Regions from separate parts of the Gallaecimonas zhanjiangensis genome, predicted to be linked through region 2. Evidence: predicted binding sites of a transcription regulator. Region 2 holds the regulator's gene; each other region holds the start of a gene.
The links. The regulator Fur, encoded in region 2, represses iron uptake genes when iron is present. The targets are predictions, from matches to a motif close to ATAATAATGAGAACNACTATCAA.
Positions count from the first base shown of each region.

Region 1: the regulator Fur is predicted to act here: its motif matches at 3,995-4,017, upstream of AC22G1_RS05335 (Nramp family divalent metal transporter).
Region 3: the regulator Fur is predicted to act here: its motif matches at 4,333-4,355, upstream of AC22G1_RS14400 (TonB-dependent siderophore receptor).
Region 4: the regulator Fur is predicted to act here: its motif matches at 4,826-4,848, upstream of AC22G1_RS02820 (TonB-dependent hemoglobin/transferrin/lactoferrin family receptor).

Region 1 covers NZ_CM172603.1:1,134,426-1,142,398, reverse strand. The annotation lists gene AC22G1_RS05345 (M28 family metallopeptidase) at 1-1,021, shown strand, start outside; gene AC22G1_RS05340 (OpgD/OpgG family glucan biosynthesis protein) at 1,136-2,695, shown strand; gene AC22G1_RS05335 (Nramp family divalent metal transporter) at 2,727-3,953, opposite strand; gene AC22G1_RS05330 (GGDEF domain-containing protein) at 4,159-5,346, shown strand; gene AC22G1_RS05325 (CBS domain-containing protein) at 5,343-5,780, opposite strand; gene AC22G1_RS05320 (MFS transporter) at 5,827-7,083, opposite strand; gene AC22G1_RS05315 (D-hexose-6-phosphate mutarotase) at 7,229-7,973, shown strand, end outside.
Region 2 covers NZ_CM172603.1:1,840,207-1,848,179, forward strand. The annotation lists gene AC22G1_RS08685 (oxidoreductase) at 1-1,555, shown strand, start outside; gene fur (ferric iron uptake transcriptional regulator) at 1,586-2,029, opposite strand; gene AC22G1_RS08695 (DUF4442 domain-containing protein) at 2,211-2,639, shown strand; gene fldA (flavodoxin FldA) at 2,666-3,193, opposite strand; gene ybfE (LexA regulated protein) at 3,199-3,498, opposite strand; gene AC22G1_RS08710 (DUF2788 domain-containing protein) at 3,498-3,707, opposite strand; gene AC22G1_RS08715 (alpha/beta fold hydrolase) at 3,760-4,515, opposite strand; gene AC22G1_RS08720 (replication initiation negative regulator SeqA) at 4,625-5,143, shown strand; gene pgm (phosphoglucomutase (alpha-D-glucose-1,6-bisphosphate-dependent)) at 5,154-6,782, shown strand; gene astE (succinylglutamate desuccinylase) at 6,863-7,882, shown strand.
Region 3 covers NZ_CM172603.1:3,017,728-3,025,700, reverse strand. The annotation lists gene AC22G1_RS14435 (ATP-binding protein) at 1-80, shown strand, start outside; gene AC22G1_RS14430 (STAS domain-containing protein) at 92-415, shown strand; gene AC22G1_RS14425 (ABC transporter ATP-binding protein) at 423-1,220, shown strand; gene AC22G1_RS14420 (MlaE family ABC transporter permease) at 1,220-2,014, shown strand; gene mlaD (outer membrane lipid asymmetry maintenance protein MlaD) at 2,047-2,505, shown strand; gene AC22G1_RS14410 (MlaC/ttg2D family ABC transporter substrate-binding protein) at 2,502-3,083, shown strand; gene AC22G1_RS14405 (PP2C family protein-serine/threonine phosphatase) at 3,092-4,276, shown strand; gene AC22G1_RS14400 (TonB-dependent siderophore receptor) at 4,390-6,546, shown strand; gene AC22G1_RS14395 (LysR family transcriptional regulator) at 6,579-7,469, opposite strand; gene AC22G1_RS14390 (SDR family oxidoreductase) at 7,581-7,973, shown strand, end outside.
Region 4 covers NZ_CM172603.1:600,270-608,242, forward strand. The annotation lists gene AC22G1_RS02800 (hypothetical protein) at 1-101, shown strand, start outside; gene dgt (dGTPase) at 176-1,624, shown strand; gene AC22G1_RS02810 (YciI family protein) at 1,655-1,942, shown strand; gene AC22G1_RS02815 (YaeQ family protein) at 2,063-2,599, shown strand; gene AC22G1_RS02820 (TonB-dependent hemoglobin/transferrin/lactoferrin family receptor) at 2,640-4,778, opposite strand; gene AC22G1_RS02825 (hypothetical protein) at 4,950-5,141, opposite strand; gene AC22G1_RS02830 (DUF2750 domain-containing protein) at 5,141-5,485, opposite strand; gene AC22G1_RS02835 (LysR family transcriptional regulator) at 5,579-6,484, opposite strand; gene AC22G1_RS02840 (aldo/keto reductase) at 6,584-7,573, shown strand; gene AC22G1_RS02845 (VOC family protein) at 7,638-7,973, shown strand, end outside.

The sequences.
Region 1 (7,973 bases), 710 kb from region 2:
GGCCATGCGCCAAGGCGCCGCCGGTGCCCTTATCGTTCATGAAACCAAGCCTGCCGCCTACCCCTGGGGCGTGGTGGAAAGCGGCGCCGTGGGCGCCAAGTTCACCCTGGTGGACGACACCGACAACGCCGGTAAGCTGGCAGTGCGCGGCTGGCTGCAAAAAGCCACTGCCGAGAAGATCCTCAAAGCCGCCGGCGAGGATTACGCCAAGCTTAAGGCCGCCGCTGCCAAACCGGGCTTTAAAGCGGTAGACCTGCACCTGCCGGCCAACCTTACCCTCAATAACGACCTCAAACGCGGCACCTCCCACAACGTGGTGGGGATGATCCCCGGCACCAAATACCCCGACGAGTACGTGGTGGTGTCCGCCCACTGGGACCACCTGGGCCGTAACCCCAACCTCAAGGGCGACCAGATCTACAACGGCGCCGTGGACAACGCCACTGGCGTGGCAGCCCTGGTGAGCCTGGCCGAAGCCTTTAAAGGCAAGCACCCCGAGCGCTCCATTATCTTCACCGCCTTTACCGGCGAGGAGCAGGGCCTGCTGGGCGCCACCGCCTTTGCCGCCAAGCCGCCAGCACCTACCAAAGACATGGTGGCGCTGCTGAACATGGACGGCATGAATGTCTCCGGCAAGGTGGATTACGCGCTGCTGTTTGGCCGTGGCCAAAACGAGCTGGAAGAGTATCTCGCCGCTGGCGCCAAGGCTCAGCACCGCCACATCAAGGACGACCCCAAGCCGCAGGACGGTTACTACTTCCGCTCTGACCACTTCGCCCTGGCCCACAAAGGGGTACCGGGCCTGCTGTTCATGAGCCTGGGTGCCAACAGCCCCGACTACATCGCCAAGCGTTATCACAAGCCGGCCGATGAGTACTCCCCCAACTGGGATTTGAGCGGCACCGAAGAGGACATGACCTTGCTGTACGGCATTGCCGACAAGCTGGCCAACAGCCGCGACTGGCCCAAGTGGTACCAGGGTTCGGAGTTCAAAGCCGCCCGCGAGAAAGACAAAGAGTAAAGAAAATCAAGGCCCTGCATTCAGGGCCTTTTTTTATTCCCCACTTTTGGTTCAGGCTATGGCCAATCAGCTTCTGGCACATTAGCGCCTATTGTTTTGCTGCAAGGACCACTCATGAAGACAATGACTGCCCTTTCCGTCGGCCTGGCCCTGCTCGCAAGCCAGGCGGCCCTGGCCGACCCGTTCAGCTTCGCTGCCCTCAAGGGAGAGGCCCGTAGCCTGGCTGACCACCCCTATCAGCCACCGGCAGACAAGCTGCCCAAGGCGGTGGCCGACCTTAACTGGGACCAGCATCAGTCCATTGTCTTCAAGCACGACCAGGCCCTTTGGAGCAAACTGCCCAGCCATTTTCGGGCCGAGTTTTTCCACCTTGGCATGTACGCCAAAACCCCGGTACAGCTTTATGAGGTGGTGGACGGCGAAGCCCGCGCCATCAACTACGACAAGCACTTTTTCGATTACGGTAAATCCGGCCTCGACCACGCCAAGCTCCCTAAAAACCTCGGCTTTGCCGGGTTTCGTCTCCACAGCCTCACCGATTGGCAGCGGGACGTTATCTCCTTTTTGGGGGCCAGCTATTTTAGGGCGGTGGGCTCAAGCATGCAGTACGGCCTCTCGGCCCGCGGCCTGGCGGTAGATACTGCCCTGCCCCGCCCGGAAGAATTCCCCACCTTCACCCGCTTTTACCTGGTGCGCCCCCAAGGCAGTGACGACACCGCCGAGGTCTATGCGCTGATGGACTCAAAGAGCGTGTCCGGCGCCTACCACTTCACCATCACCCCCGGCGAGCCGCTGGTGATGCATGTGGACGCCGCCATCTACCCGCGCGCCGAGATTGAGCGCCTGGGCATAGCGCCGCTCACCAGCATGTTCCAGGTGGGTGAGAACGATCACCGCGCCGGCTGGGACTGGCGCCCCGAGATCCACGACTCCGATGGCCTGTCCATGTGGCGCGGCAACGGCGAGTGGGTGTGGCGGCCTTTGACCAACCCGGCCAGCCTGCACTTCAACACCTTTACCGACGACAACCCCAAAGGCTTTGGCCTGTTGCAGCGTGACCGCAACTTCGACCATTACCAAGACGACGGGGTCTTTTATGAAAAACGCCCCAGCCTCTGGATTGAGCCGGTGGGCAACTGGGGCAAGGGCACCGTCGATTTGACCGAGATCCCCACCATCGACGAGACCTTCGACAACATCGTGGCGTTCTGGCAGCCGGCCCAGCCGGTCAAACCCGGCCAGGAGCTGCTGTACAGCTACAACATGTACTGGGGCGAGCGGATGCCGCAAACCCCGCACCTGGCCCATGTTAAAGAAACCCGCACCGGTATTGGCGGCGTGGTAGGCCAGAAGCGCGACCATTACAGCCACCGCTTCGTGGTGGATTTTGAAGGGGACATCTTCAACATGATGCCGCTGAACGCGCCCTCGGAAATCAAGGCCGATGTCAGCGTGTCACGGGGCAAGGTTGAGCTGGTGTCGGTGCGGCCCATCGCTGGCCACAAAGGATACCGGGCCCGCTTTGATGTGGTGCCGGACGACAGCACCGCCCCTATCGATATGCGTCTTTACCTGAAAAAGGGCAACAAGGCCCTGAGCGAGACTTGGCTCTATCAGTGGACGCCGCCACCAGTGGGCGAGCGGGATCTCAACACCCCCAACCTCAACCAATAACAAAACGCCCTGCATTGCAGGGCGTTTTTCGTTAGAGGCTGGTGAGCAGGTAGCCATTGAGGCTCAGCACCACCGCCACACAAAGCCAGCCCACCACCTGGGTTAGCGGCCGGTTGACCCATTGGCCCATCAGCGCCTTGTTGTTGGTAAAGCGCAGCAGCGGCACCAGGGCCAGGGCAATACCGAAACTCAGCACCACCTGGCTGGCAATAAGGATGCGGGTTGGGTCCCAGCCCAGGGCTATCACCGCCAGCGCTGGCAACATGGTGATAAAACGGCGCAGCCACAGGGGAATGGTGAAATGCATAAAGCCTTGCATCACCACCTGCCCGGCCATGGTGCCCACCACGGTGGAAGACAAACCGGCAGCGATAAGGCTAAGGGCAAAAATGGTGGCCGCCGCGTCCCCCAGCAAGGGCTCAAGCATGGTGTGGGCCTGCTCAATCTCGGCAATGCCCTGGTGGCCGCTAAAGTGGAAAGTCGCTGCCGCCACCGCCACCATGGCCAAGTTCACAAAGCCTGCCACCACCATGGCCACCGCTACATCCCAGCGGGTGGCCTTGAGACTGCTGGCCGGGTCGACATGGCTGTAGCGGCGCTGGGTTAGCGCCGAGTGCAGGTAAATGACATGGGGCATAACGGTAGCGCCAAGGATACCGGCCGCCAGGTACAGGGCTTCGTCGTTTTTAAGGCCGGGGATCAGCGCCCCTTTGAGCAGAGGGCCAGCCGCCGGTTTGGAGATGAAAAGCTCGATGATAAAGGCCGCCGCCACCGCCAGCAGCAAGCCGCCGATAACCTTTTCCAGCATCGGCTGGCCACGGACCATCAGCAGTGCCCAGGTCACGGCGCCGGTCAAAAGCGCCCCTTCCATCAAGCTGATACCCAGCAGCAGCTTAAAGCCGATGGCCGCCCCCACGAATTCGGCCAAGTCGGTGGCCATGGCAATGATCTCGGCCTGTACCCAGTAAAACCACACAAAGCCCTTGTTGGGCAAGGTATCGCGCAGGTGCTCGGCAAGGTTTTTACCTGTCACTACCCCAAGCTTTGCCGACAGCCACTGAATAAGCATCGCCATCAGGTTGGCCCACACCACCACCCACAGCAGGCTGTAGCCAAACTGGGCGCCGGCCTGGATATTGGTGGCAAAGTTACCGGGGTCGATATAGCCAATGGCGGCGATAAAGGCAGGCCCAAGCATGGACATGCGCAGCCTTCTTTTGGCTGGGCTAAGAGCACCTTCTGGCATGAGCTGGTCCATGGTTGACTCCAAGTACGGGAATAGGCGCAGAGTAGCCTTTATTGATAATAGTTATCAACTGCAACTACCCGATTAACCCTATCGACAATGTGATTATCACACTCCCCCGGCGCCGGTGAACCTGACCTTAGGTATATAAGGGGGCAGAATTCTCAAGGCCATTTATATTGAAGTAACAATAAGATAAGCACGCGGCTTAGGTGATATGCAGATAGACCTCATCACGTCGCTGTTTTCACTGGCCGTTTTGCTGATCCTGATGGGCCTGTGGATGCTGGCGGCAAGCTTTACCCGGGACGAAGCCCACCGCCAACAAATGCGGCTGTGGGCCCTGGCCAACCTGGTAATGGGTATCGCCTACGGGCTGTTCTCCTCCCGCCTCAGTTTGCCCTTGAGCTGGACCCTGGTGCTGGCCAACTTCCTGTTGGCCATAGCCTACGGCGCCTATGCCCTGGCCCTGGCCAGTCTCTTTGGCCAGCGCCGCTACCTGCTGATAAAGGCGCTCTCCATCGTGCTCAGCACCCTTGGCCTGTATTACTTTGAAATCATCCGCGGCGATTCAAGCTACCGCATCCTGCTGCTGGCGGGCCTGACCCTGGTGGTATGGGTGCTGGCGCTGCTGCACTGCATTGGCGCCTGGAAAACCAACCACTCCCCCCATGTGATCTTCATGACCCTGACCCTGGCCTCCTTGATACTGGTGAGCCTGGTGCGGCTCTTGGCGGCCTGGTCGAGCCACGATTTTGGCTATAAGGTGCTGCCGGACTTCTCGGCCATCATCAAAACCACCACCTTTGTGCTGATTTTGGCGCCGCCGCTGCTGACAGTGGGGTTTTTCATGATCTGCGCCGACTACACACAGCAGCGCTTTAAAACCCTGGCCAACCTCGATTCGCTGACCGGCATCAACAACCGGCGTGCCACCCTGGCCCAGGCCGAACAGGCCCTCGCCTACCAGCACCGCCATGGCGGCGCCCTGTCTTGCGTGATGATGGACATCGACCACTTTAAAACCGTGAACGACAGTCACGGCCACGGCGTGGGCGATGAGGTACTGAAAAAGCTGGCCGCCCTGGTGCAAGGGCGCATTCGAAAAGGGGATATTTTTGGCCGCTTTGGCGGTGAAGAGTTTGTCTTATTTTTGCCCGCCACCACCCAGGAGCAGGCGGTGAAACTCGCCGATGCATTGCGCCAAGCCATTGCTGGCACCCAGCTGACCGGCGCCAGCGGCGAGGCGCTGCAGGTAACGGCGTCGTTTGGGGTGGCCCAGCGCCAGGACCGGGACGAGTCGCTGTCTCAGCTTACCGGCCGGGCCGACAAGGCCCTTTATGGCGCCAAACACCAGGGCCGCAACCGGGTCGAGCCGCTGCTGGGCGAACCGGCGCTGGCTTAAAGGAAGCTGTCGGCCGGCAGGCGCTCGGCCTGGGCAATACCGATACGCATCACATCCTTCCAAGAAAGTACTCCCAGCAACTGGCCATCGCCGTCCACCACCGGCAGGCAGCTGTAGTGGTTTTCCAGCAGCAATTTGGCGGCAGAGACGAGATCTTGCTCCGGCGTCAGGGTGGGGACCTGGCGGGTCATCACCTGGTGGGCGGGCTTTTTCAGCAGTTCCCGGTCCACATTGCGCTCGGCGGGGGTGTTCAGAAAAGGCGTGGTGCTGGCCTGGTAATCCACCAGAGACACAAAACCGGCAAAGCGGTTGTCTTCGTCCAGCACCGGCAGGTGAAAGAAAGGGCGCTGGGCGAAGATATCGCCAATCTCCTTGAGCGAGGTATCCATGTAAACGTGCACCACACGGGTGGTCATGGCTTGGGCTACTTTCATCGAACACCTCCAACACAAGGCGGGCGCCGCCTACTTACTATATAGGTTACCTTTGAGAAAACTTTAACCCTACCACTATTCCCAGCACCGCCAACGCCGCCAGATAGCCCACCGGCGCCAAGGGGTGCCAGGCCACCAGCAAGGACACCAGTATCGGGGTAAAGCCGCCGAAGATGGCGTAAGCCAGGTTGTAGGAGAACGACAAGCCGGTAAAGCGCACTTCAGCCGGAAAGGCAGTAACGGCAATGGCCGGGATGACCCCGGTTATTCCCACCCCCAGCCCCGCCAGCAGGTAAAGCTCCCGCAGCCACTGGGGATGGGTGGGCAGCAGCCACATCATCAGCCCGTAACTTGCCACCAGCAACAGGCTCCAAAAAGCCAGCACCCGGCCCCGGCCAAAGCGGTCACTCAAGGCGCCGCTCAGCACCGCCCCGACCATCACCGCAAAGGTGGCAAGGGCATTGGCTTCAAAGGCCGCCACGGCGCTTATTCCGGCCTGGGCCTGGATTAGGGTTGGGGTCATCAGTACCACTACCACCACGGCCCCGGTGAGGATCCAGGTAACGGCCATGGCCAGCAGGATGCTGCGCTTGTGGTTTTTCAGCAATACCTTGACCGGCATCTCGGCGGCCAGGGTGCGGCGGCGCTGCATCTCGGCAAACACCGGTGTCTCATGGAGGTACTGGCGCAGGTAAACCGCCAGCAGCCCAAACAGGCCACCGACAATAAAAGGCACCCGCCAGCCCCAGTCCAGCAGCACGTCGGCCAGGTGGCTGTTGATAAAAACGCTCATCAAGGAGCCCAGCAAAATGCCCCCCACCAGCCCCGCCGAGAGACTGCCGCAGGCAAGGCCCACATGGTGTTTTTTGACGTGCTCAGACACAAAGACCCAGGCCCCCGGCACCTCGCCGCCCACCGCCGCCCCTTGCAACATGCGCATCAGTACCAGGGCAATGGCGGCGCCGTAGCCCCAGCTCTGGTAGGTGGGTAGCAGGCCAATCAACAAGGTGGGCACCGACATCAAAAAGATGGACAAGGTGAACATCTTCTTGCGGCCCAGCAGGTCGCCAAAGTGGGCCATGATGATGCCGCCCAAGGGCCGGGCCAGGTAACCGGCAGCAAAGATGCCAAAGGTTTGGAGCTGGCGCAGCCACTCGGGCATGTCCGGCGGGAAAAACAGCTGGCCGATGGCCTTGGCAAAGAACACAAAGATGATGAAGTCGTAAAACTCCAGCGCCCCGCCAAGGGCCGATAAGGTCAGCACCTTGACATCACTACGGGATAACGCGCGGTCGGTTGCCATCAAGACTCCGCAAACTAAGGCAAGTCACTGGACGCTAACAGATTTTTTTAACGTCGTCAGCGTTGTCCGGCCAGTGCCGCCTGGGGGCTTGTGATAGGCGCCAAGGCTTAGCACAATGGGACTCGACTTTTGCAAGGAAGCCGCAATGAGCTTACCCCCTTCCGTTACCCTGGGACGCACCCCAAGCGACCTGGCCTACCTGGACATCGACTCCGCCCTTTGCCAGGCGAGGGTGTTTTTGCAAGGGGCCCAGTTGGTGCATTTTCAGCCCAAAGGGCTCAAACCGTTATTGTGGCTCTCACCCCTTGAAGACTTTGCCCGTGGCCGCGCCATTCGTGGCGGGGTGCCGGTGTGCTGGCCCTGGTTTGGCAACAACAAGCCGGCCGCCGAAGCCCCGGCCCACGGTTATGCCCGCACCAGCGAATGGCAGTTGGTGGACGTGGAAGACCAAGAGGGAGAAATTGTGATTGAGCTGGCCCTGCCCGCCGGCGCCGTACCCGAGACTTACTGGCCCCATGCCAGCGAGCTGACCATGGTGCTGGTGCTGGGTAAAAGGGCGCGGCTGGTACTCAGCACCGATAACACCGGCACCACCCCCTTTACCTTCACCCAGGCGCTACACAGCTACTTTGCGGTACCGGACATCAACCAGGTGTCGGTGCGCGGCCTGGCCGGCAGCCATTATTTTGAATTTGACGAAGGCCCCTTCGAGCAACAAGGCCCGGCCGTTATCCGCCAGGAAGTGGACCGCATGTACAGCGTGGATAAACCCCTTCAGCACATCGACACCGGCGAGGGGCTGATAGCGGTGGCCCGCGAAGGCAGCCACAGCCTGGTGCTGTGGAACCCCTGGGTCGAAAAGGCCAAGACCCTGGGCCAGTTCCCGGACG
Region 2 (7,973 bases):
CGACGGTGTTGAAGTGATGGGCTCTGAGGGTTACCTCATCAACCAGTTTCTGGCCCTTCGCACCAACAAGCGCACCGACGCCTGGGGCGGCAGCATTGAAAACCGTGCCCGTTTTGCCCTGGCCATCATCCGGGCCATCCGCGAGCGGGTGGGTAGCGATTTCATCATTATCTTCCGTCTGTCCATGCTCGAATTGGTGGAAGAGGGCATGGGCTGGGATGACGCGGTGTACCTGGCCCGAGAGCTTGAAAAGGCCGGGGTGACCCTGATTAACACCGGCATCGGCTGGCACGAAGCGCGCATCCCCACCATCGTTACTTCGGTGCCGCGCGCCGCCTTTTCCTGGGTCACCGCCAAGATGAAAAAAGAAGGCCTTGGCATCCCCCTTATCACCACCAACCGCATCAACACCCCGGACGTGGCCGAGGCTATCCTCGCCGCTGGCGAGGCGGACATGGTGTCGATGGCTCGGCCGTTGTTGGCCGACCCTGAGTTTGTCAACAAGGCCGCCGCCGGCCTTGGGGATCGCATCAACACCTGCATCGCCTGTAACCAGGCCTGCCTTGACCATGTGTTTGAGCAAAAACGGGCCAGCTGCCTGGTTAACCCCCAGGCCTGCTATGAGACCGAACTGATTTTTAAAACCGTTGCCAGCCCCAAACGCATCGGCGTGGTGGGCGCAGGCCCGGCCGGTATGGCCTTTGCCTGCTACGCCGCACAAAAGGGCCACAAGGTGGTGCTGATGGACGGCGCTGGCGAGCTGGGCGGCCAGTTCAACTACGCCAAGCGCATTCCGGGTAAAGAAGAGTTCTATGAGACCCTGCGCTACTTTAAAAACCGCCTGAGCGACCTTGGCGTCGAGGTGCGCCTCAATGCCATTCAAAGCGTCGATACCCTCAAGGCCGAGGGCTTTGACGAGCTGGTTATCGCCACCGGCATCAGCCCCCGTACCCCGGCCATTGACGGGGTCAGCCATCCCAAGGTGCTGAGCTACCTTGATGTGCTGCGAGACAACAAGCCGGTGGGCGACAAAGTGGCCATTATTGGCGCCGGTGGTATCGGTTTTGATGTGGCCGAATTCCTGGCCGAGCCCGGCCATTCGGTGAGCCTTGATAAAGACCGCTGGCTGGCCCACTGGGGCGTGGATAAAGCCATCAGTAACGCCGGTGGCCTTGATAAGGGCCACAAGGCAGCGGCTGCCCGCGAGATTTGGCTGCTGCAACGCAAAGACAGCAAAGTCGGCAAGGGGCTGGGTAAAACCTCCGGCTGGGTGCACCGCCAGACCCTTAGCGACTTTGGGGTCAAGATGTGGCCGGGGGTTAATTACCAGCGCATCGACGATGCGGGGCTGCATATCAGCAAAGGTGAAGAGACTCTGGTGCTGGACGTGGACAACGTCATCATCTGCGCCGGCCAGGAGCCCAACAAGGGGCTTTGGCAGGCACTGGCTGAGGCGGGGGTTAACGCACACCTTATCGGCGGCGCCTTCGTTGCGGCAGAGCTTGATGCCAAGCGGGCTATTCGCCAGGGCGCGGAGCTGGCGGCAAGGCTTTAAAAGAAAAAGGCCAGGAGAACCTGGCCTTGTTTATTCTTCGCCGCGGCGGCGTTTGTCACAGGCGACAGTGTCTTCACACTCGCCGTACAGGTACAAACTGTGGTGCATCAGTTTGACCTTGTTGTCTTTGGCAACGGCCTTTTGGCGCTGCTCGATGACATCGTCCATGAATTCCACTACCAGGCCGCACTTGAGGCACACCAGGTGGTCGTGGTGGTGCTTCTGGGACAGTTCGAACACGGACTTGCCGCCTTCGAAATGATGGCGGGTCACGATGCCGGCATCATCAAACTGGTTCAGCACGCGGTAGACGGTGGCAAGGCCAATCTCTTCACCCAGCTCGATGAGCTTTTTGTAGAGATCCTCGGCACTGATGTGCTGGAAGTCGGGCTGCTGCAACAATTCAAGGATCTTGACTCGGGGCAGGGTGACCTTAAGGCCAGCGTCTCTGAGCGCTTGATTCTCGTCCGCCATGGATGGTCCTGTTTTTAGTGTCGGGGCGGGCAAGCCCGCGTTAGTTATCAGGAGAAAGGTACCCAAGTGGGCTTCGCTTTTCCAGAGGCATGATAGCAGTATTGTTTCGATTTTATCGATTAGGTGAACAATGAAATCGTGGTTGTTTAAAAAAGGAACGCGAATTCGGCCCCTGCTCAATTTGTGGCCGCCATTTTTATTTACGGGGATTCGTGTTGCCGAGCTGTCGGCCGATTTTCGCTATTGCCGGGTGGAGCTGAAAAACCGCCCCTGGACCAAAAATGCCAACGGCACCCAGTTTGGCGGCAGCCTGTTTGCGATGACCGACCCTATCTATTCGCTGATGCTGATGGGGCTCTTGGGCAAGCGCTTTCACGTGTGGGACAGAAGCGCCAAGGTGCACTTTGAAAAGCCGGGCTCAGGCAAGGTGGTGGCCGAATTTCATGTCACCGAGGGCCTGTTGCGGGAGATTGAACAGGCCACCGCCGCCGGCGAGAAGTACCTGCCCGAGGTGGTAACCGACATCAAGGACAACCAGGGCGATTTGGTGGCCCGTGTTGAGCGCACGCTTTATGTTCGCCTCAAGCGCCGCTACCGGCCCGAGCCATAAAAAAGCCCCTCGGTGAGGGGCTTTTTTCAATCTTCCAGTTCTGCCAGGCACATCTCGTCAAAGACCTGCTTGACCCATTTTTCCACCCGCTCGGCGGTGAGTTCGGGCTGGCGGTCTTCGTCGATACCAAGGCCAACGAAATGGTTGTCGTCTACCAGCGCCTTGGAGGCCACGTAGTTGTAACCTTCGGTCGGCCAATGGCCGATGATGATGCCACCCTTGGCTTCAACGATATCGCGCAGGGTGCCCATGGCGTCCAGGAAGTACTCGGCATAGTCTTCCTGATCGCCGCAACCGAAGATGGCCACCAGCTTGTCGGTGAAGTCGATTTCTTCCAGGGTGGGGAAGAAGTCGTCCCAGTCGCACTGGGATTCACCGTAGTACCAGGTGGGGATACCCAGCAGCAGCAGGCTGAAGTTCTCAATGTCTTCCTTGCTGGACTTGGCGATGTCGTGGACCTCGACCATGTGGGTGCCCAGCTGCTTCTGGATCATCTTGGCTACGGCTTCGGTGTTGCCGGTATCGCTGCCGAAAAACAGACCTACAGATGCCATTCGACTCAATTCCTCTCGCTGTTGGTGGTGTCGAGCTGCTCGACACCGGCTTTCAATATGCTTTCGATCAGTTCGCTTCGACTCATGCTCTGCGCTTTGGCCAAATCATTTAGGGTATCGAAGAGGTCCGAATCTACCTTGAGTTCGACTCTTTTGAGGCCCTTTTGTTTGTCTCTTTTTATCTGATTGCGTTTGTTGACCTTCAGTTGTACCTGGCGCGGGAGGGGATTGGTTTTCGGACGCCCCCGGCGTTTTTCCTCGGCAAACAGGTCAATGGTGATTCTGTCGGTACTCTCTTTGGCCATTAACCAATACCTGAACTTTCCCAGATGAGTGTTTTAAAGGCAAAGCCCACGGCGCCCAAAAGCACCAGCCAGACTATCAATCGCCAGGCGGCCGGTACCTGGCTCTTTTTCAGCACGTCGTTGATGGCCAGGCCAAGGGCAATGACGATAAACAGAAAAAACAGGTTGAGGCCCAAAGACCCCAGGGTGTCGTGGTGCTTGTCCAGCATCGGCGGCCGTTGCCCTTACAAGAAACGCGCGGATTATACCCAAGGGGAGCACTCAGCTCAAAAAGTCCCTGACCAGCTTGTTAAACACCGCCGGTTTCTCGGCATGGAGCCAGTGGCCGGTGCCGCTTATCACCTTAAGCTGGGCCTTGGGAAAGCGCGCCGCCACCGCCTGGCTGTGGGCTTCGGTGAGATAGGGCGACTCGCCGCCTTTTATAAAGAGCGTCGGGCCGGTAAAGGGCGTGCCCTCCGGGGCTTTAAGGAGCTCCTCGTACTTGCCGGCCAGTACCGGCACGTTCAGGCGCCAGCTAAAGCCGGTGTCGGTTTTCACCAGGTTTTTGAGGATAAAAAGCCGGGTGCCCTGGTCGAGGATATAAGCGCCAACCGCATCTTCTACCTCTTTGCGGCTTGCCATCTGGCTGATGTCCACCTGGGTGAGGGCGTTAAAGACATTGTCATGGTGGCGGTGGGTGTAGGTCACCGGGGCAATGTCTGCCAGCACCAGCTTGTCGACCTTCTGGCCGTAGTTAAGGGCAAACTCCATGGCCACCTTGCCGCCCAGGGAGTGGCCCACCAGGTGGGCTTTGTCGATGCCGAGGCTGGTCATCAGCTCGTTGATGTCGCCAGCCATGGCGCCAAGGCTGGTGTCGCCGGAGTGAAAAGACTTGCCGTGGTTGCGCAAATCCACACTGGTAACGGTAAAGGCGTCTTCCAGGCTGCGGGCGAGGTTACCCAGGTTGTCGAGTGAGCCGAACAGGCCGTGAATTAAAATCACATCCGGGCCCTGGCCCCGTTGCTGGTAATTGAGCATGACTGCCTCCGTGTTGGGGGGCCTATTTTGCAAAGGACGAGGCAGGCATGCAAATCACCTCGGCCTATGTATAATCGCCAGAGAGTTGAACAAGACCTTGAGATAAGGCATGAAAACCATCGAAGTCGATGACGACCTGTACCATTACATTGCGTCTAACACCCAGAATATTGGCGAGAACGCTTCCGAGATTTTGCGCCGCCTGTTGGGTTTTGCCCCCATCGAGGCCGCTCAAGTAAGCGAAGAAGTCCCGGCCGCCGAGCCAGCTCCTGCTGCGCCCGCTGCCACAACGCCTGCCGCTGCTGCCCCCAAGGCCCCGCTGGCGCCCATCGATGCCAACAGCGCCGTGGGCCGTTTTATCGGCTCGCTCACCGAGCTTTACCAGCGCCATGGCGACGCCTTCAAGGTGGTGCTTAACATCCGTGGCCGCGATCGCCTCTACTTTGCCACCAGCAGCGATGCGCTCAACCAGGCCGGTAAGTCCACCAATCCCAAGGCCATTACCGGCAGCCCTTATTGGGTGGTGACCAACAACAACACCGAGAAAAAGCGCGCTATCGTCGCCCAAGTCATGGCGGAGTTAGGTTACGACGAGGAAGCTGTTAGCCACTTTGTCGAGAAGATCTAGGGAGAGAGGAATGCCGTTACACCCCAATGCCGGCAAGAAGCCGGCAGCCGATAGCCTGATTGACCCAAGTGAACTGGTTACCGCCTTTTTCACCTTAAAGCCCGACGTTACCGTGCCTGCCCAGCGGGTCAGCTTTGGCACCTCGGGCCATCGCGGCTCAAGCCTTGGCAAGGCCTTTAACGAGGCGCACCTGCTGGCCGTGGCCCAAGCCGTGGCCGACCACCGCAAAGAGCAGGGCATTACCGGCCCGCTGTATCTGGGTTTTGACTCCCACGCCTTGTCTTACCCGGCTTTTGCCACCGTGCTTAGGGTACTGGTGGCCAATGCGGTCAACGTGCGTTTTGAAGACCGGCAGATGACCCCGACCCCGGCGGTCTCCCACGCTATTTTGGCCCACGAGGGCAATGCTGACGGCCTTATCCTGACCCCTTCCCATAATCCGCCGGAAGACGGTGGCATCAAGTACAACCCGCCCGATGGCGGCCCGGCCGACACCAACGTCACCAAGGTGATCCAGTCTCGCGCCAACAACTACCTAGAAGCCAAGCTCGACGGCGTGCAGACGCTGAGCTTCGAGCGGGCCATTGCCAGCCCCCACGCCCAGCGTTTCGACTTTATGGCCGATTACGTGCAGCGCCTGGACCAAGTGGTCGACATTGAAGCCATCCGTAAGGCGGGCTTGCGCCTTGGCGTGCACCCCATGGGCGGCGCCGCCATCGATTATTGGCGCGCCATTCGTGAGCATTGGGGCCTGGATATCACCCTGGTTGAAGAGCAGGTCGACAGCCGCTTTGGCTTTATCCCTTGCGATCACGACGGCAAAATCCGTATGGACTGCTCCAGCCCCTACGCCATGGCCGGGCTGATTGCCGTCAAAGATCAGTTTGATCTCGCGCTGGGTAACGACACCGACGGCGACCGCCACGGTATTGTCACCCCCGATGCAGGCCTCCTTAACTGCAACCGTTATCTGGCGGTGGTGGTGGATTACCTGATTAACCACCGCCCAGAGCTGCCGAAAACCCTGGGCGTGGGCACCACAGTGGTGACCAGTGCCCAGGTGGGCCGGGTCACCCGCGCGGCTGGCCGCCATTTCATGGAAACCCCGGTGGGGGTGAAATGGTTTGTCGATGGCCTTTATAACGGCAAGCTTATCTTCGGCGGTGAAGAGTCCGCCGGCGGCACCTTTGTCACCAAAGACGGCAAACCCTGGAGCACCGACAAAGACGGCATCATCATGTGCCTGCTGGCGGCGGAAATTCAGGCGGTAACCGGCAAGAGCCCCAACCAGTACTACAAAGAGCTGGTGGAAGCGCACTTTGGCCCCACTTGGTACCAGCGCATCGATGCCCCGGTAACAGAAGAGCTCAAGGCCGGTTTTGCCCGCCTGAGCGCCGATGTGGCCAGCGGCACCCTGGCCGGTGACGACATCACCGACGCCTTTATCCGCGCTCCGGGCAACGATGCCGCCATTGGTGGTATCAAGGTGGTCACCGCTAACGGCTGGTTCGCCGCGCGCCCCTCCGGCACCGAGCCCATCTACAAGGTCTATGCCGAGAGCTTTAAGAGCCAGGCGCACCTTGAAAGCATCATTAGCGACGCACAAGCGCTATTAGCCAATTGGCTGGCTGATGCGTGATAAAAAGGGCTTCGCCCTTAATCAAAAAAGCGCCCCGGGGCGCTTTTTTCTTATTCTCCAAGTGCTTTTTTGGAGTCAGCATGTTTAAAGACAACGACTTTCTGGCCTTTACCCTGGCCAACCCCCATGGCGCTGCCCCTGCCGCCTTCACCACCGATACCGGCATTGAGGTCGCGCTGTGGGACACCGGCATCCTTTGCCTCACCCCGGCCAACCCCGGCAATAAAGACATCGTGCTGTCGTGTGGGGTGCATGGCAATGAAACCGCCCCTATCGAGATTGTGCGTGACCTTGCCAAAGCGGTGCTGGACGGCAGCCTGCCACTTGCCCACCGCCTGCTGCTGCTGATTGGCAACCCGCCGGCCATCAATGCCGGCAAGCGCGAAATCGAGGAAAACCTCAACCGGCTCTTTAGCGGCGCCCACAGTAAGGGTGATGGCCAGAACGCCGAGCGGGAAAGGGCCAAGGCCCTGGAAACGGCCGTGGCCCGTTTTTATAACGAGCGCCCCGATGCAGGCCGCCAGGGAGCCCTGCGCCTCCATTACGATCTGCACACCGCCATTCGCGGCTCACAGCACGAGAAGTTTGTGGTTTATCCCTTCTTGCACGGCAAACCGCGCAGCAAAGAGCAGGTGATGTTCCTGGCCGAGTGCGGGGTGGACACGGTGCTGCTGTCGGACGACCCCACCACCACCTTTAGCTATTTCTCCACCAACGAATTTGCCGCTCACGGCTTTACCGTGGAGCTTGGCAAGGTGCGCCCCTTTGGCCAGAACGACATGAGCCGTTTTAAAGCCACTGCCGACACCCTGGCCAAGTTGGTCAGCCAGCGCGAGCTGGTCCTGCCAGCCTATGACGAAAGTCGGCTTAACCTGTACCGGATCAGCCGGGTGATCAACAAGCAAAGCGACAGCTTTGCCTTTACCTTTGGCGAAGACGTGGAGAATTTCACCACCTATCCCAAGGGCCACCTGCTGGCAACCGACGGTGCAATTGAACACAGGGTCGAGCTGGACGCCGAGGCGGTGATCTTCCCCAATGCCAGGGTGGCAGTGGGGCAGAGGGCCTGCCTGCTGGTGGCCAGGACGCAACTGGACTGAACTGTAAAGCCCCGTCTACACGGGGCTTTTTTATGGAATGGGATTTTTGCGGCCAGGCGTGTTGAAACGACGTTTACGTAAAGGTAAAGTC
Region 3 (7,973 bases), 1.2 Mb from region 2:
TCCATCACGTCATGGACAGTGTCGCGTTGCTACCCCACCCCGGCAAAGGCAACTGGCTGGAACTCAAGTTAAAACTCTAAGGCGCAAGCTTATGCAAATTACCCTGTCCGACTTTGGGCGCTTTAAGGTGGTCAAGTTGACCGGTGAAGTGGACCTGCACAACTCCCGTGAGGTCAAAAAGGCGTTGTTCGACCAGATAGACAAACAGGCTAACCTGGTGGTGGATTTTTCCGCCCTCGACTATATCGACAGCTCCGGCATGGCCACCCTGGTCGAGACTTTTAACCTCTCCAAAACCCGCAAACTTGAATTCCATATCAGTGGTGCCAGCGGCGCGCCGTTGCAGGTGCTGCAACTGACCCGCCTGGACTCGGTATTTTCGCTGGTAAGCTCCCTGGACGCGCTACAGGAATAACGCCCTTATGAGTGATTCTGTTATCTCGGTTCGGCAGCTAAACGGCTTCTATGGCCCGCGCCAGGTGCTGTTTGACGTCAACCTGGAGGTCAAACCCGGGGAGATCATGGTGATCATGGGCGCTTCGGGTTCGGGGAAAAGTACCCTGCTAAAGCACCTGTTGGCCTTGCAGATGCCCAGCTCCGGCCAGGTATTGATAGACGGCCTGGATGTAGACCGCGCCTCGGCCCGCGAGTTAAAAGACCTTCGCCGCAAGATGGGGGTGGCCTTTCAGGGCGGGGCGCTGTTGAGCTCCCTTACTGTGGGCGAGAACGTGCGCCTGCCGCTGGAGCAAAACACCAAGCTTGATAAAAACACCATCGATATCATGATGCGCCTCAAGCTTGAGCTGATGAACCTGGCCGGTTTTGAGAACCTGATGCCTGCCGAGCTGTCCGGCGGCATGCTCAAAAGGGCAGGGCTGGCCCGGGCCGTTGTCATGGACCCGAAAATCCTGTTCTTTGACGAGCCCTCGGCCGGGCTTGACCCTGTTACCTCGGTGGAGCTTGACGAGCTTATCCTCAAGCTGCGCGCCGCCATGAACATGACCATGGTCATCGTCACCCACGAGTTGGAAAGCGCCTTTAAAATCGCCGACCGGATCATGGTGCTGTTTGACGGCAAAGTGGCGCAAATCGGCACGGTAGACGAGATAAAACAGTCGCCGGATATCCGCATTCAAAACCTGATTAACCGCCGCCCGCGCCATGAGCCGGTGGACGCCGACGCCTACCTGCAACGGCTGCTGACCGGGGAGAAACGCTGATGTTGATGGTGATTAGAGGCATTAACGCGGTAGGGGCTCGCACCCGCAGCATTGTCGGCGGGGTAGGGCTTGGCATGGTGTTTTTAGTTAAAACCCTGGCCAGCCTGTTTAGCGCCGTGCCGCCGTTTCAAGAGATAGTGAAGCAAATCCTCTTTGTGGGGGTGCGCTCCTTGCCGGTACTGCTGGTGTCGTCGCTCTTTACCGGCATGGTGGTGGCGCTGCAGTTCTACGACACCCTGGTGCGTTTTGGCTCGGTAGACCTGCTTGGTTCGGCGGTGGCCCTTAGCCTTATCCGCGAGCTGGGGCCGGTGATGACGGCGCTGATGGTCATAGCCCGGGTCAGCTCCGCCACCTGCGCCGAGATTGGCATTATGCGCAACGAGCAGCAGTTTGACGCCCTCGACTGCATGGCTATCGACAGCTACCGCTACGTGATGCTGCCAAGGCTGCTGGCCTCCATTGTGGCAGTGCCTATCCTAACGGCGGTGTTCGACATGGTGGGGATAGCGGGCGGTTATATCGTCGGCGTTATCATCCACGGCGAAAGCGAAGGGGCCTATATCCAGGGCATTTTCGACACCGTTAACCTGCACGACGTGATGATGGGGCAGGTCAAATCCCTGGTGTTCGGCCTGGTGGTGATGTGGGTGCCTTTGGTGTACGGCTACTACCTGCACCTTGACCGGGAACAGGCCGGCGCCGCCGGTGTCAGCCGGGCCACCACCCATGCCGTGGTGCTCAGTGCCATTTTGATGCTGATCAGCGACTACGTGATCAGCTCCTTGCTGCTCTAGCTTAGTAATCAACAAGTTAATTGGAAGACGACATGAAGAATATCGGTGTGAACTTTATCGTGGGGCTGTTTGTGGTCGCTGGTGCCGCCCTGCTGCTGTATATGTCGATCAACATTGGCGGGGCAGCGGTATCCAATGCAGGCCACTATGATCTGGTGGCCCGCTTTCAAAGCTCCTCCGGTTTGAAGGAAGGCGCCTTTGTGGAAGCAGCCGGGGTCAGGGTTGGCGTTGTGAAACGGATTGTTTTTGACCCCAAAAAGTTCGAGTCCGTGGTTACCCTGTCGCTGGAAGATGAAGTGGAAGTGCCAGAAGATTCGGTTGCCTCCATCCGCACAGCCGGTATCATCGGCGACCGTTTTGTCAAAATCGCCCCCGGCGGCTCCGATGTGAATCTCACCAACGGTGAGGAAATCGTCGAAACCGAACCCTCCATCAGCCTTGAAGAGCTGATCAGCAAATACATGTTCAGCAGCAACGGGAACAAATCATGAAGAAGCTTATCGCGTTTCTGTTTTTCGCCAGTTTCAGCTGGCTGGCCAGCGCCGCCGAAACCCCCACCGAGGTGGCCAAGGAAGCGGTGGGCGAGATCCTGAAAATCGCCCAGAACAAAGCAGAGCCCGAAGCCCAGCGCAAGGCGGCTTTGGAGCAGGTGATCGGCAAATACGTTGACCTGCAGGCCTGCTCCCAGCGGGTACTGGCCCTGTACTGGCGCCAGGCCAGCGACGAGCAGAAAAAAGCTTTCATGGGCGTGTTCCAGCAGGTGCTGACCAACACCTATTACACGCTGCTGCAAAACTACACCAACGAAGCGGTGACCTTCAAAAGCGAAGACATCGAGCGCAAGCGCTACGCCACCGTTGAGTCCATTGTGCTCTCCCAAGGCAAAGACATCCCGGTGACTTACCAGCTGCTGCTGCGTAACGACCAATGGAAGCTTTACGACTTCTCGGCCGAAGGTATCTCGGTGGTGCGCTCTTTTAGCAGCGAATACCAAGGTATTTTGCGCACCAAGGGTGTGGACGGTTTGATCGCTACACTTAAAGCCAAACTTGCCGAAGGCACTAAATAAGTCGATTGATGGCCAACTTGTCCTGTCTTACTCAGTCCGGCTCCGGGGAGAACCCCTGGAGCCGTGTTGTCAGTGCCGCCGGTAGCGGCGTTAGCGCATTGCTGCTTGAAAACTCCATCGAGGGGCCCTGCTGGCACCCGTTGGCTGCCGACGGCAGCCTGATGAGCGCCAACGCCACCCGGCTCAGCCGCGACACCTTGATTGAACTTGCCGCCCTTGAGCAGCCCAGTGCCTTTGCCCAAGGCATTAGCCCGTTAAGTGAAGTGCTGACTTGGGTTGTGCCGCTGCCGGAGCAGCCCCATCACCGCTGGCTTTTGTTGCTCGACCCGGCAGGGCAGCTTTCTCAAGGCGAGATTGAACAAATCTTTTTGTTCCTGGGTTGGGCGCTGACCCGCCAGGCTCTGCAAGTGGCCCGCAAAGAGCTGGCCGAGCATCGCCAGCTCAGCGAGCACGCAAGAGAAGAGATGAGCCGCCTGCAGCAGCTGATGCTGCCGGACCCCGGCCTTAAAATTCCCGGTACCGAGATTGCTTTTGTGTACCGGGCGCTGCGAGGTGCAGGGGGGGATTATCTCGATATCGTCAACCTCGAATCTGACCAGAACATGACCGACCATCCCCACCAGATGGGGGTGATCATCGCCGATGCCACCGGCCACGGCCCCAGCGCCGCAGTAGAGTCGGCCATGGTGGACGCCATCCTTCGCACCTACAAACCCACCGAAGCCGAGACGGCGCCGTCGGAAGTGCTCAATTACATCAACCGGCACTTTTTTACCCGCAAGGAGCGGGGCTCGCTGCTGACCGCCAACCTCATCCGTTATCGCCCGGAAAAAAAGGCCATTTTCTACGCCAATGCCGGCCACCCCCACGCCTATTTGCGCCGGGGCGACCGCTTGATCACCCTCGACCAGGGCGGCATTCCTATTGGCGTGCTGCGCGATTACGAGTGGCAGTCTCATGCCCACGGCATCGAGCCTGGCGATATCCTCTTTATCTACACCGACGTGGTGATTGAAACCAAAAACCCTCAGCAGGAGTTTTTCGGTTTCGAGCGCCTGGAAAAGGCCTTGCTGGAAAGCCACCCCCACCCCCGGCAGCTTATTGCCCACGTGGAAAACCAGTTGCAGCTGTTCTGCCAGTGCGGGCAGTTCCAGGATGACATGACCATGTGCGCCATCCAGTTCACCGGTTAACATTGCCCAAAGGCGGCGGATCATCTTTGGATCCCGTCGCCTGAACGATTTGTTAATTGATAATGGTTATCATAACCGTTAGCCTTCCCTGCAATTAAACAGGGAGAGCCGTTATGAACCCATCGCCTACCTTCAAGATGTTGCCACTGGCCGCCGTGATTGCCGGCCTGCTAAGCCCCCAGGCTATCGCCGAGCAAAAGGCGGACAAAAACGCCGATGTTGAGAAGATAACCGTCACCGGCAATTACACCGTCAGCGAAGTGATAGACACCGCCACCGGCCTTGGGTTGACCCTTCGCGAGACCCCGCAGTCGGTAACGGTGATCACCAAAGACCGCATCCGCGATCAGAACCTCAATACCGTACTGGATACCGTGCTCAACGCCACCGGCCTCTCGGCCGAGCAGTACGACAACGTGCGTAACAGCTTCCAGGCCCGGGGTTTTGAGATAACCAACTACCAGATTGACGGCGTGCCGCTGTCATGGAGCCTGGCCGGTGACGCCGGGGAAACCATGGCTGACGTGTCCTTGTACGAGCGGGTGGAGTTTGTGCGCGGCGCCACCGGTTTGCTGACCGGCGCCGGCGACCCTTCTGCCTCCATCAACCTGGTGCGAAAGCATGCCGACAGCACCAGCCTTACCGGTTATCTGGACGTAGCGGCCGGGCGCTGGGACACCAAGCGGGTGACTGCCGATGTGGCCAACAAGCTCAATGCCAGTGGCTCGGTGCGGGGCAGGCTGGTGGCCAAGGTGGTGGACGGCGACTCCTATTGGGACAACTACCAAGACCGCAAACAGGTGCTTTACGGCGTGGTGGATACCGACCTGAGCGCCGACACTCTGCTGCGCCTTGGCGCCAGCTACCAGCACAGCGACCCTAAAGGCGCCACCTGGGGCGCGCTGCCGGCCTTTTTTGCCGACGGCACGCAAACCCATTGGAGCCGCTCCAAAACCACTGCCTCCGGTTGGAATCGCTGGGAAACCACCAACAAGAACTACTTTGCCAACCTCAACCACAGCTTTGGCAACGGCTGGCAATTGGTGGCCAACTACAACCGCATGGAATACACCAGCAAAACCAAGCTGCTGTATGTCTCAGGCCTGTTGGACCAAGACACCGGCGCCGGCCTCGGTGCCCAGCGTTATCGCAGTGAAGGGGAAAGTAACCAAGACAGCTTTGATCTGCAGCTCAAAGGGGATTACAGCCTGTTCTCGCGCCAGCACGAGTTTGTAATGGGCGCCCTTTACAGCACCCAGGATGCCACTGCCGACACCTTCGACCCCATAGGCGGCGACATGAGCAGCGGCTACGACAGCGTGCCGGTGCCCAATTTTTACCAGTGGGGTAGCCTTACCGAGCCCCAGTGGCAGAGCCAGAGCGCGCGGGTTCAGGATATCGACACCCGCCAAAAAGGCGCCTTTGCCGCCACGCGCTTGTCGGTTAGTGACCGCTTCAAGCTTATCGCCGGTGGCCGGGTGTCCAGTTGGAAGCGAAGCGGTATCAGCTATGGCACTGCCACCGATTTTGGCGATGACGGCGTCTTTATTCCCTACGCCGGCGCGCTTTATGATGTCACCGCCCAGCACCGCCTTTATGCCAGCTACACCGAGATCTTCAATCCGCAAAACTACAAGGACGCCAGCGGCCAATACTTGGACCCCGTTACCGGTAAAAGCTATGAGCTGGGCCTGAAAAGCACCTTCTTGAATGACCGCCTGCACACCTCGCTGGCGCTCTTTAAGACCGATCAGGACAACCTCGCCACCCTCGACCCCACCTTTGAAGGCAACGCCCAGCAAAGCAAGGCTTACTACGGCGCCAAGGGCTCCGAGAGCAAGGGCTTTGAAGTGGAAGTGGTGGGCCAGCCGGTAGAAGGCTGGAACCTTTCGGCCGGTTACTCGCAGTTTCATGCCGAAGACGCCAGCGGCGCCAGGGTGGCCACCACCAGCCCCCGCAAGCAGCTCAAACTCTTTACCACCTACCGCTTTGTCGATGCCTTGCCGGCGCTGACGGTTGGCGGCGGGGTTAACTGGCAAAGCGAGAGTTACTCCCAGGGCACCGACCTTCGCCTGGAGCAGGGCGCGTATGCGCTGGTCAACCTGATGGCCCGTTATGAGCTGGCCGATAACCTCAGTTTGCAGCTCAATGTCGATAACCTGTTCGACAAGACCTACTACAACTACATGACCGCCAGCACCCCGGCCTACAGCTTCTACCGCTACGGCAAGCCACGGGATGTCACCCTGGGCGTGAGTTATCACTTCTAAAGAAAACGCCAGCCTTCGGGCTGGCGTTTTGGTCACTGGGCCTGGCTAAAGCGCTCGGCCAGCCAATCAACAAACACCCTCACCCTGGGCGAGAGCTGGCGATTTTGCGGGTACAGCGCCGACACCGGCATGGCCGGTGGGGCAAAGGCGGCCAGCACTTCCACCAACGCGCCTTCTTGAAGCTCACGCTCGATGCGATAGCGCGGCACCTGTATCAGCCCCAGGCCGCCGAGGGCGGCGCCGGTGTACATGTCGGCGCCGTTTACCGACACCACCGTGTCCAAATTGATGTTGTTAAGCTCGCCATCGACGGTGAAATCGAGGCTGGCGTCCACGCCGGTGGTGCTGGCGATATAGGCCACCGCCTGGTGCCCGGCCAAATCTTCAAGGCTCCTCGGCGTGCCAAAACGGGCCAGGTAACCCGGGCTTGCTACCGTAACCTGGCGCATCTGGGCCAGGGGTTTGGCCACCAGGGAGGAATCTCGCAAGGGGCCGGCGCGCAGCACGCAATCGATGCCTTCGCGCACCAGATCCACCAAGCGATCGTCCTCGCCCAGCTGCAAGGTGATATCGGGGTAACGGGCCACAAAATCAGCAAGGGCCGGCAACACGAAAAACTTGGCCAGGGTGCCTTGCAGGTTGACCCGCAGCAGCCCCTTGGGCGGGGCGCCGCGAAAGGCGGTGTCGGCTTCTTCGAGGTCGGCAAGGATGCGCATGGCTCGCCGGTAATAGCCTTTGCCTTCTTGGGTGAGCCGCACCTGGCGGGTGGTGCGTTCCAAAAGCCGCACTCCCAGCCGCCCCTCAAGGCGTTTGATGAGGTTGGACACCGTCGCCCTTGGGATCAGCAAATCCTCGCTGGCCTTGGAGAAGCTGCCGCTTTGGGCGATGCGCACGAACACCTGCATTTCCTGGAATCGATCCATGGCGCCTAATAGTTAAAGTAAATGGAATTATGATGGCCAATATAGGGTAATTATCTTGTGAGGTGAAAGGCATAACCTCGTTCTCGTCAAACAACACGAGAGGAAAAGGTTATGTCTACTCAACAAAAAGTCGCGCTGGTTACCGGCAGCTCCCGTGGCATTGGTGCCAGTATCGCCACTCGCCTGGCCAAAGACGGTTTTGCCGTTGCCATCAACTACGCCAGCGGCGCTGATGCTGCCAAGGCGCTGGTGGCAAGCCTTGAAGCTCAGGGCCACAAGGCGTTTGCCGTGCAGGCCAACGTGGCCGACGCCGGTGAGGTGAGCGCCATGTTCAGCGCTGTAGAGCAGCACCTTGGCAAGGTGGATGTGCTGGTCAACAACGCCGGTATCTTAAAGGTTCAGCCCCTGGCCCAGGTCTCTGACGCCCTCTACCAGCAGTACTTCGCCATCAACACCCAGGGGGTGTTCAACACCCTGCGCGAGGCGCACACGCGCCTTAACGAC
Region 4 (7,973 bases), 1.2 Mb from region 2:
CCGAAGCCACCCTGGTTACCGAGGGCTATTGGGACGCCGAAGTGGGCGGCGGCTCAGACCCTGGCATTCGCCATCAGCTGTATTTTCATGAGCGCCCCTGACGGCATTTTTGACAGGCTGCCCTAAAAAAGGATAAGCAGTAAGCTGGTGCAAAAGATTGCTAAAAGGTGCGGCGGTGGATTTTCGCAACAAGATCTCTTCTTCTCGTTATTACCAACGCAGTACAAAACCTCTTGAGCTTTCCGTTTTTGAAAGCGACCGGGGCCGTATTATCAATTCGGCCGCCGTCCGGCGCCTGCAGCAAAAGACCCAGGTTTTTCCCCTTGAGCGCAACTCGGCGGTGCGCAGCCGGCTGACCCATTCCATGGAAGTGCAGCAAGTCGGCCGCTTTATCGTGCAGACCATTTTTTCCCGGCTTGAAAAACAGGGGCTGCTGGCTAAAACCGGCCTGGCTGGCCTTGAGCGCCACGTAGAAAGCCTGGTGGAGATGGCCTGCCTGATGCACGACATCGGCAATCCGCCCTTTGGCCATTTTGGCGAGCAAGCCATCAACGATTGGTTTGGCCGTAACCTGGCGAGCTGTTACCCGGTGGTGGCCGGTGAAGCGCTGCAACTGCCTGATGATTTGGTCCGGGATATTTGTGGTTTTGAAGGTAACGCCCAAGCCATTCGCCTGGTGCATAGCCTGCTCAATCTCAACCTCACCTTTACCCAGGTGGCGGGCATTTTGAAATACACCCGCTGCGGCATAGAGCCTAAACCGGCCAAGGGGGCGCCCGGCCATTATCTGAAAAAGAAAGTGGGCTTTTATTTTAGCGAGCAAGAATATGTTGGCCAGTTGCGGGAGCAGCTGCATATGGCGCCGGGTTGTCGCCACCCTATTAGTTACATCATGGAAGCGGCTGACGATATTTCTTATTGCATCGCCGATCTGGAAGATGCGGTAGAAAAAGACATTCTCGACCTGAATAAATTAAGCGGGGCATTAAAAAGCGAGTTTGCTGACATCGTTAAAGGTTTCTCGCACCTGGCTACCCAGCCCCCCGAGACCTTTGATTTACCGGCCATGCTTGATAAAGCAAAGGCCAAGGCTGCCCAGTTTGATGCCACCGCCGTTAGCCAATTTTTTATCGAGTTCAGGCTGAAGATCCTCCATCCCCTGGTGCAATATGCCGCCGAGCGCTTTATCAACAATATTGACGCCATCTACCATGGCCATTTAAACGAAGCCTTGCTGGAAGATAACAGCTACGCCCACGCTATCACCCAAGCGCTCAAAAACGTCGCCTTTAAATACGCCTTTTGCGATAAGGAAGTCGAAGCCAGGGAATTGCAGGGCTACAAGGTGATCACCGGGCTTTTGGATATTTACCGGCCGCTGCTGCAATGCCCGCGAGCCCAGTTCAACCTGGTGATGGCTCAGGAGCCCAAGGCGCCGCTGCTGGAAAAACGACTCTTTAAAAAACTCTCCGGCAAGCATGTCCATGCTTACCAGCAGGCGGTAAAGGACCAGGATGATGCCACCGAGTTTTATTACCGCTGCCGGCTGCTTCAGGACTACGTCAGTGGCATGACCGACCAATTTGCCTACGACGAATACCGGGCCCTGATGGTGATAGACTGAACGCCCCTTTCCCCCATAAGGCTTGCCGTGATGTTTATTTTGTCCCTTAGCTATATCAAACCCTTGGATGAGGTTGACCAGCACCTTGAGGCTCACCGCGCCTGGTTAAAGAGCGCCTATCAGGCCGGGTTGGTGCTGGTATCTGGTCCCAAAAACCCTCGCAGCGGTGGCGTTATCCTCTGCCGTTTGGCTGACCGTGAGCTGGTCTCGGCTTTTATCGAGCAAGACCCTTTCCACCAGGCCGGGGTGGCGAGTTACGAGGTAATCGAGTTCACAGCGACCATGGCTGCCGAAGGCTTAGAGAGGCTACTGGATTAAGCCCCTGGCTCCATGGCTTGGCTCGCTGTTAGCCGCTCTACGCCACACAGCCGTTACAAGGCTGGACAGCACGGCGCCATTACCGGAAACTGCCCCCTTTTGCGGGCTCGGAGAACCACCATGGCGTTGGGTGCCACTATCTATAAGGCGCAGCTGAATATCAGCGATCTGGAACGGCACTACTATGGTGAGCATCAGCTGACCCTGGCCTGCCACCCATCGGAAACCGAAACCCGGCTGATGGTGCGGCTGCTGGCCTTTATCGCCCACGCCGATGACGACCTGACCTTTACCAAGGGTCTGAGCAGCGACGACGAGCCCGACCTGTGGCTCAAGGCGCCCGATGGCCGCATCCTGCTGTGGATAGAGCTGGGCGAGCCAACGGTCAAACGCATCAAGCAGGGCTTGTCTCGGGCCGAGAAGGTGCTGGTGTATTCCTACGGCGCCCGCGGCGCCGAGCAGTGGTGGAAGCAGTTCGGTGACGAAATAAAGGCCCTTAAACGCCTGGAAGTGCTGAACATCGGCTTTGAGCAGCTGCCAGCCCTGGCGGCCTTTGCCAAAAAGAACATGGCCCTTAGCGCTACCTTGATGGAAGGCCAGTGGCTGCTCACCGACGGCGAGCGCTCCGAAGAATTCAGCTTCGAGCGCTGGCTGTAAGCGCCACGAAAAAGCCCGCCAATCGGCGGGCTTTTTTACCTCAGAAGCTGTACTTGATGCCAACGCCGACATTGCGGCCCGGCTGGCTGTAGCGCTCGATGTTCTGGCTTTGGGTGCTCAAGGTGCGCACCTGGCTCCACACCCAATACTTTTTATCCAAGAGGTTAAAAAGGCCGGCCGAGAGTTGCAGTTGTTCAACAGGCCGGTAGTAGGCGGTCATGTCCACCACGGTAAAACTCGGGGTGGCCAGCCACTGGTTGGCGGTGGTGATGTCGCTGGGCTTTTTACGCGCTGTCCAGGTGACATTGAGGCTGCTGCCCCAATTGCCGGCCGGGGCGTCGTAGTCGAGGCCAGTGTAGAGTTGCAGCGGCGAGACCGAGTCCAGCGGCTCATCGTCGCCGGTGTTTTTACCGTCGGCATAGGCTGCTGCGCCTTTGAGGCGCAGGCCTTCGGCGCTCCCCCAAAAAGTGCCAATGTCCAGGGCGCCTTTGAATTCCACCCCTTTGATGCGCACCTTGTCGAGGTTCTGGGAGGTAAATTCTCCCAGGCTGTACTCGGCCGAGGCGCCTAGGGGCACCTGGCTTTCGATGAAGTCGCGGTAGTGGTTTTCAAAGAAAGTCAGCTCGGCGTCGCCATGGCTGGTGCTCAGGCGCAGCCCCAGCTCACTAAAGGTGCTTTGCTCGGATTTGAGGTTGGGGTTGGGCCTGATGATGTACGAGTAGTTGTTGCCGCCAAAGCTGACGTTGTTCTCGTAGTAGTAGTAGAGATCGTTGATGCTGGGGGCGCGAAAGCCGCTGCCGTAGCGGCCAAAGAGCGCCACGGGGCCGGCCACTTGCCAGTTGAACCCCAGCTGGCCGGTCAGCTTGTGGTTTTTGCTGTCGCCCCAGTCTGCCACATAGCTGTCGGCCTGGGTGCTGTAGTGGTAGTTGTCATAACGCACCGCCGGCAGCAATGCCAAATTGGGGCTCAGTTGCCAGTTGTCTTCAAGGTAGAGGCCGTAAATGTTGCCGTCGGCCTTGGGGGAGAAGCGGCTGGTGTCGGTCACTCCGTCCACGGTGTTGTGGTTGAGGTTTTCGTAGTCCTGGTGCTGGTAGTTGGCGCCGTAGCGAAGGCTGTGGCTGCCCAGCTGCTTGGCCAGGCTAATGCGCCCCTGGTAGCCCTTTTGGTCGTAAAAGCGATTGACGAAGCGATGGTTGGTGTCGCTGTCAATCAAGGTGCCGTTCTCGGTGCGGGTTTTCTGGTAATCGAGCTGCCAGTGCAACTGATCAAACAGCGCATAATCGCCCCCCAGGGTTTGGAACAGCCCCAGGCGGTTGCGGGTGATGTCGTCGTCGGAGCGGTTAAGGGCGGTGGCGCTACTTTCTGAATAGAGCTTGATGGCCGACTGGCCGTTGAAGTGCTCACCGACGACCCCAAGCTGGTTGTCGCTACTGATGTGCCAAATGGCCTTGCCCAGGACGTTGTCAGACTGGTTGTCCCCCGGGTTGACGGCGCCCCGGCCTGGGCCGCGAATATCGCTGCCGCCGCCGTGGTTTTCGGTTTCCTGGCCGTCGCGGCGGGTATACACCAGCAGGGATTCCACCGCGCCATGGCGGTTGGCGAGGGTAGCGGTTTCGCTGTAACGCTCGGCGTCGCTGCGGTAACCGGCTTGCAGCGACAGGTAGCTGTCGTTGCCGTTGGCGCTCAGGAAATCAGCCGGATCTTTGGTGCGAAACTGCACCACACCGCCAAGAGCGCCGGAGCCGGCGCTGACATCACCGCCTTTGATGATGTCCATGCGGGCCAGGGCGTCCATGTCCACGGTGTTGCGGCCCGATTGCAGGTAGGTGGTGGTTGGGCCGTAGCTGTCGGCAAGCTCCACGCCGTCTACCAGGATCTTCACCCTGTTGCCGTCCATGCCCCGGATATTAATGCTGCCAATGCCAAAACGCTCGTCACGGGTGACCGACACCCCGGGCTCATAACGCAGCACGTCGCTCAGATCGGCGCTGAGGTTGCGGCTGATTTGCTGCGCATCAATGGAGACGATGGCGGTGTCGGGCTTGGCCTGCTGGGCCCGCTGGCCTTGCACCACGATACGTTCCATGTCCTTGTTGGTGGCGTCCGGCGTCTGTTGGTCTGCCACGGCCTGGCCGGCGCAGCACAGCGCCAGCAATGCCCATTGGGGGGACGGTTTCATTGCGTGTGATTCCCTTGGTTCAGCAAAGATGGCCAGAGGTTATCATCTCGCAAATGAGAATCAATATCAAATAAGTATTATTCTTATTTATTTTCTTATGAACTGCCAGGTTGGCGGGATGAACAGAAAAAGCAGATACAAAAAAGCCCTGCTGGGCAGGGCTTTTGGGGCTTAGACCTGAAGGTCTATGTTCTGGCCCTTTGGGCCATCGGCAGGGGGCGCTGACATCTGGGCGTCGTCAACGCTGCCGGCGCTCTCAATCAGGTTGAGTGCCATGGCGCCCTGCTGGCGGATCTGGGAGTTGGTGTAGTTTGCGGCAATGGCTTCGTATTGGCCGCCAACCTGTACGCTATTTACGTTCATCACGCCTCCATCAAAGACTCGGCGATATCGCCGGGTTCTACTTCCAGCCCTTCCAGATCGTCGTTCCAGTCGGGGCCTACCAGGATGTCGTCCTCGGCCAGATTGGGCAGCCACAGTTCGACAAAATCGGCCAGGCTGATGCGCTCGGCCTGGTAATCCGCCCATTGGTCAACGCAATGACGCTGGGCTTCTTCCTTGCTGGACCAAAAAGGCATGACTTCGGTGTCTTCGAACTCGGCGGAGTCGCAGATCACCCAGCCTTCTTCACAGCTCAGGCTCCACAGTTCGCCGGTGCGCTGAATGTTTGCAAGGAAGGTATCGTAGCTTTTTTGCCATTGGGTCATGGGCGGATCCTTAAAGATGGGTCGGCGACATTATCGCCTTAAATGGGCTGGGGCGTGCGACTATTTTAGGGCAATGTTCACAGCTTGCTGGATTTAAGGGCTGGTGATACCCAGCTGCGTCACCAGTTGCCCCAGCCAATCGGCAAAGAGCCTGAGCTGCTGGCTCTGGTGGCGTTGTTGCGGGTAGAGGATGGCAAGGGGCATGGGCGGCGGCGGGTAGTCGGCCAGCACTTCCACTAAGAGGCCTTTGTCCACTTGCTCCTTGAGATCGTAGCGGGGGCCCTGGATCAGGCCAAAGCCAGCCAGGCCTGCCGCCACATAGGTGTCGGCGCCGTTGGTACTTAAATCAAAGGCCAGCATCTGTGGCTGATAGCTCCCCTCTACCTTGAACTCCAGCGGCTCGATGCGGCCATTGGAGGGCAGGGCAAAGGCCACCATCCGGTGCCGGGTAAGCTCTGCCGGGTGCTCGGGAGTGCCATGGCGGGCCAGGTATGAAGGGGAAGCCAGCGTTGCCTGAGGCATCTGCCCTAAAGGTTTGGCGATAAGGCTGCTGTCTTTTAAAGGGCCGGCCCGCAGCACCGCATCTACCCCATCTTTGACCAAGTCGATGGGCTGGTCGGCAATGCTCAGCTGCAAGGTGATGCCGGGATAGCGCTGCTGAAATTGGGCGAGCTTTGGCACCACCACCAGCCGAGCCAGGCGGGTGGGCAGGTTCAGGTGCAAAGTGCCGCTTGCGGGGCGGCCGGGCAAAAAGAGGGTCTCCAACTCGTCCCAGTCGGCCACCAGTTGCCTTGCCTTGTGGCTAAACGCTTCCCCCTCTTGCGTCAAGCTGACTTGGCGGGTGGTGCGCACCAGCAGCTGCACCTTAAGTTGGTTCTCCAGGCGCTGCACGGCCTGAGTGACAGTGGAGCGGGGCAGGTTCAAACTGCTGGCGGCCCGGGTAAAGCTGCGGGCATCGCAAACCCGCAAAAAGATGGCCAGGGTACGAAGGCGGTCCATAAATTGTTCGTGATTTACAAACAGTAAAACCCTTATACCCCGGTTTATCGCAAACACCCAAAAGGCGCATGCTGGAGCCCTGCATTGATGGAGGTAGTGATGAAACAACGTCAATTGGGCGCCAAGGGCCCGCTGGTATCGGCTCTGGCCCTGGGCTGCATGGGCATGAGCGAGTTTTATGGCAAAGGCGATGACGCCGAATCCTTAGCGACATTGGATCTCGCTTTGGAAAAAGGCGTCAGCTTTTGGGATACCGCCGATATCTATGGCCCCTACAGCAATGAGGCGTTACTGGCCAAAGCCCTCAAGGGCCGGCGCAGCCAGGTCTTTTTGGCCAGCAAGTTTGGCATAGTGCGAGACCCTGGCGACCCGGCCAAAAGAGGCGTCAACGGCCGCCCCGATTACGTGCGCCGCTCGGTCGAAGGCAGCCTGAAACGGCTGGGTACGGACCATCTCGATCTCTACTACCAGCACCGCCCTGACCCCATGGTGCCGGTAGAAGAAACGGTCGGCGCCATGGGCGAGCTGGTCAAGGAAGGCAAGGTGCGTTTTTTGGGCCTAAGCGAAGTGGACGCCGCCACCTTGCGGCGAGCCCACAAGGAGCACCCCATCAGCGCCGTGCAAAGCGAATATTCCCTCTGGACCCGCGACCCCGAGCGCGAGGTGCTGGATTGCTGCAGCGAATTGGGGGTGAGCTTTGTGGCCTACAGCCCCCTGGGGCGAGGCTTTTTAAGCGGTGCCATTCGCTCGGTAGAGGATTTTGACGCCGATGATTTTCGCCGCAACAACCCGCGTTTTATGGGGGAGAACTTTCAAAAGAACCTGGCGCTGGTGGATGCGATAACCGCCCTTGCCAGGGATAAGGGCGTCAGTGCCAGCCAGTTGGCCTTGGCCTGGCTGCTGGCCAAGGGCGAGCATGTTGTGCCGCTTTTTGGCACCAAGCGCCGCCCTTATCTGCTGGATAACTTGGGCGCCTTGGAGGTTAAGCTGAGCACGCAGCAGCTGGCCGAGATTGACGCCATCTTCCCGCCCGAAGTGGCCGCCGGCACGCGCTACAGCAGCGAGGTGATGAAGCTGCTGCCAGGTTAAGCCAAGGGGCAGGCCTGGCCTGCCCTTCTATACTCCTTGTGCCTATCACTGCAAGGAGCAACCCATGTCCGTCAAACCCATCCCCGACGGTTACCACAGCCTCACTCCCTATCTTGTTGTCAACAACGCTGCTGACGCCATTGCCTTTTACCAGCGTGCCTTTGGCGCTGAACTGATGATGCGCTTGGACATTCCGGGCACCCAGCAAGTGGCCCATGCCGAGCTTAAATTGGGCAGCAGCCATCTGATGCTGAGTGAGGAGAACCCTCAGTGGAACAGCGTCAGCCCCACCACCCTCGGCGGTTCACCGTTGTCGCTGATGTTTTATGTGCCGGATGTGGACACCGCCTTTGCCCGCGCCCTTGAAGCCGGAGCGGTAGAGGTAATGCCGGTGCAAAAC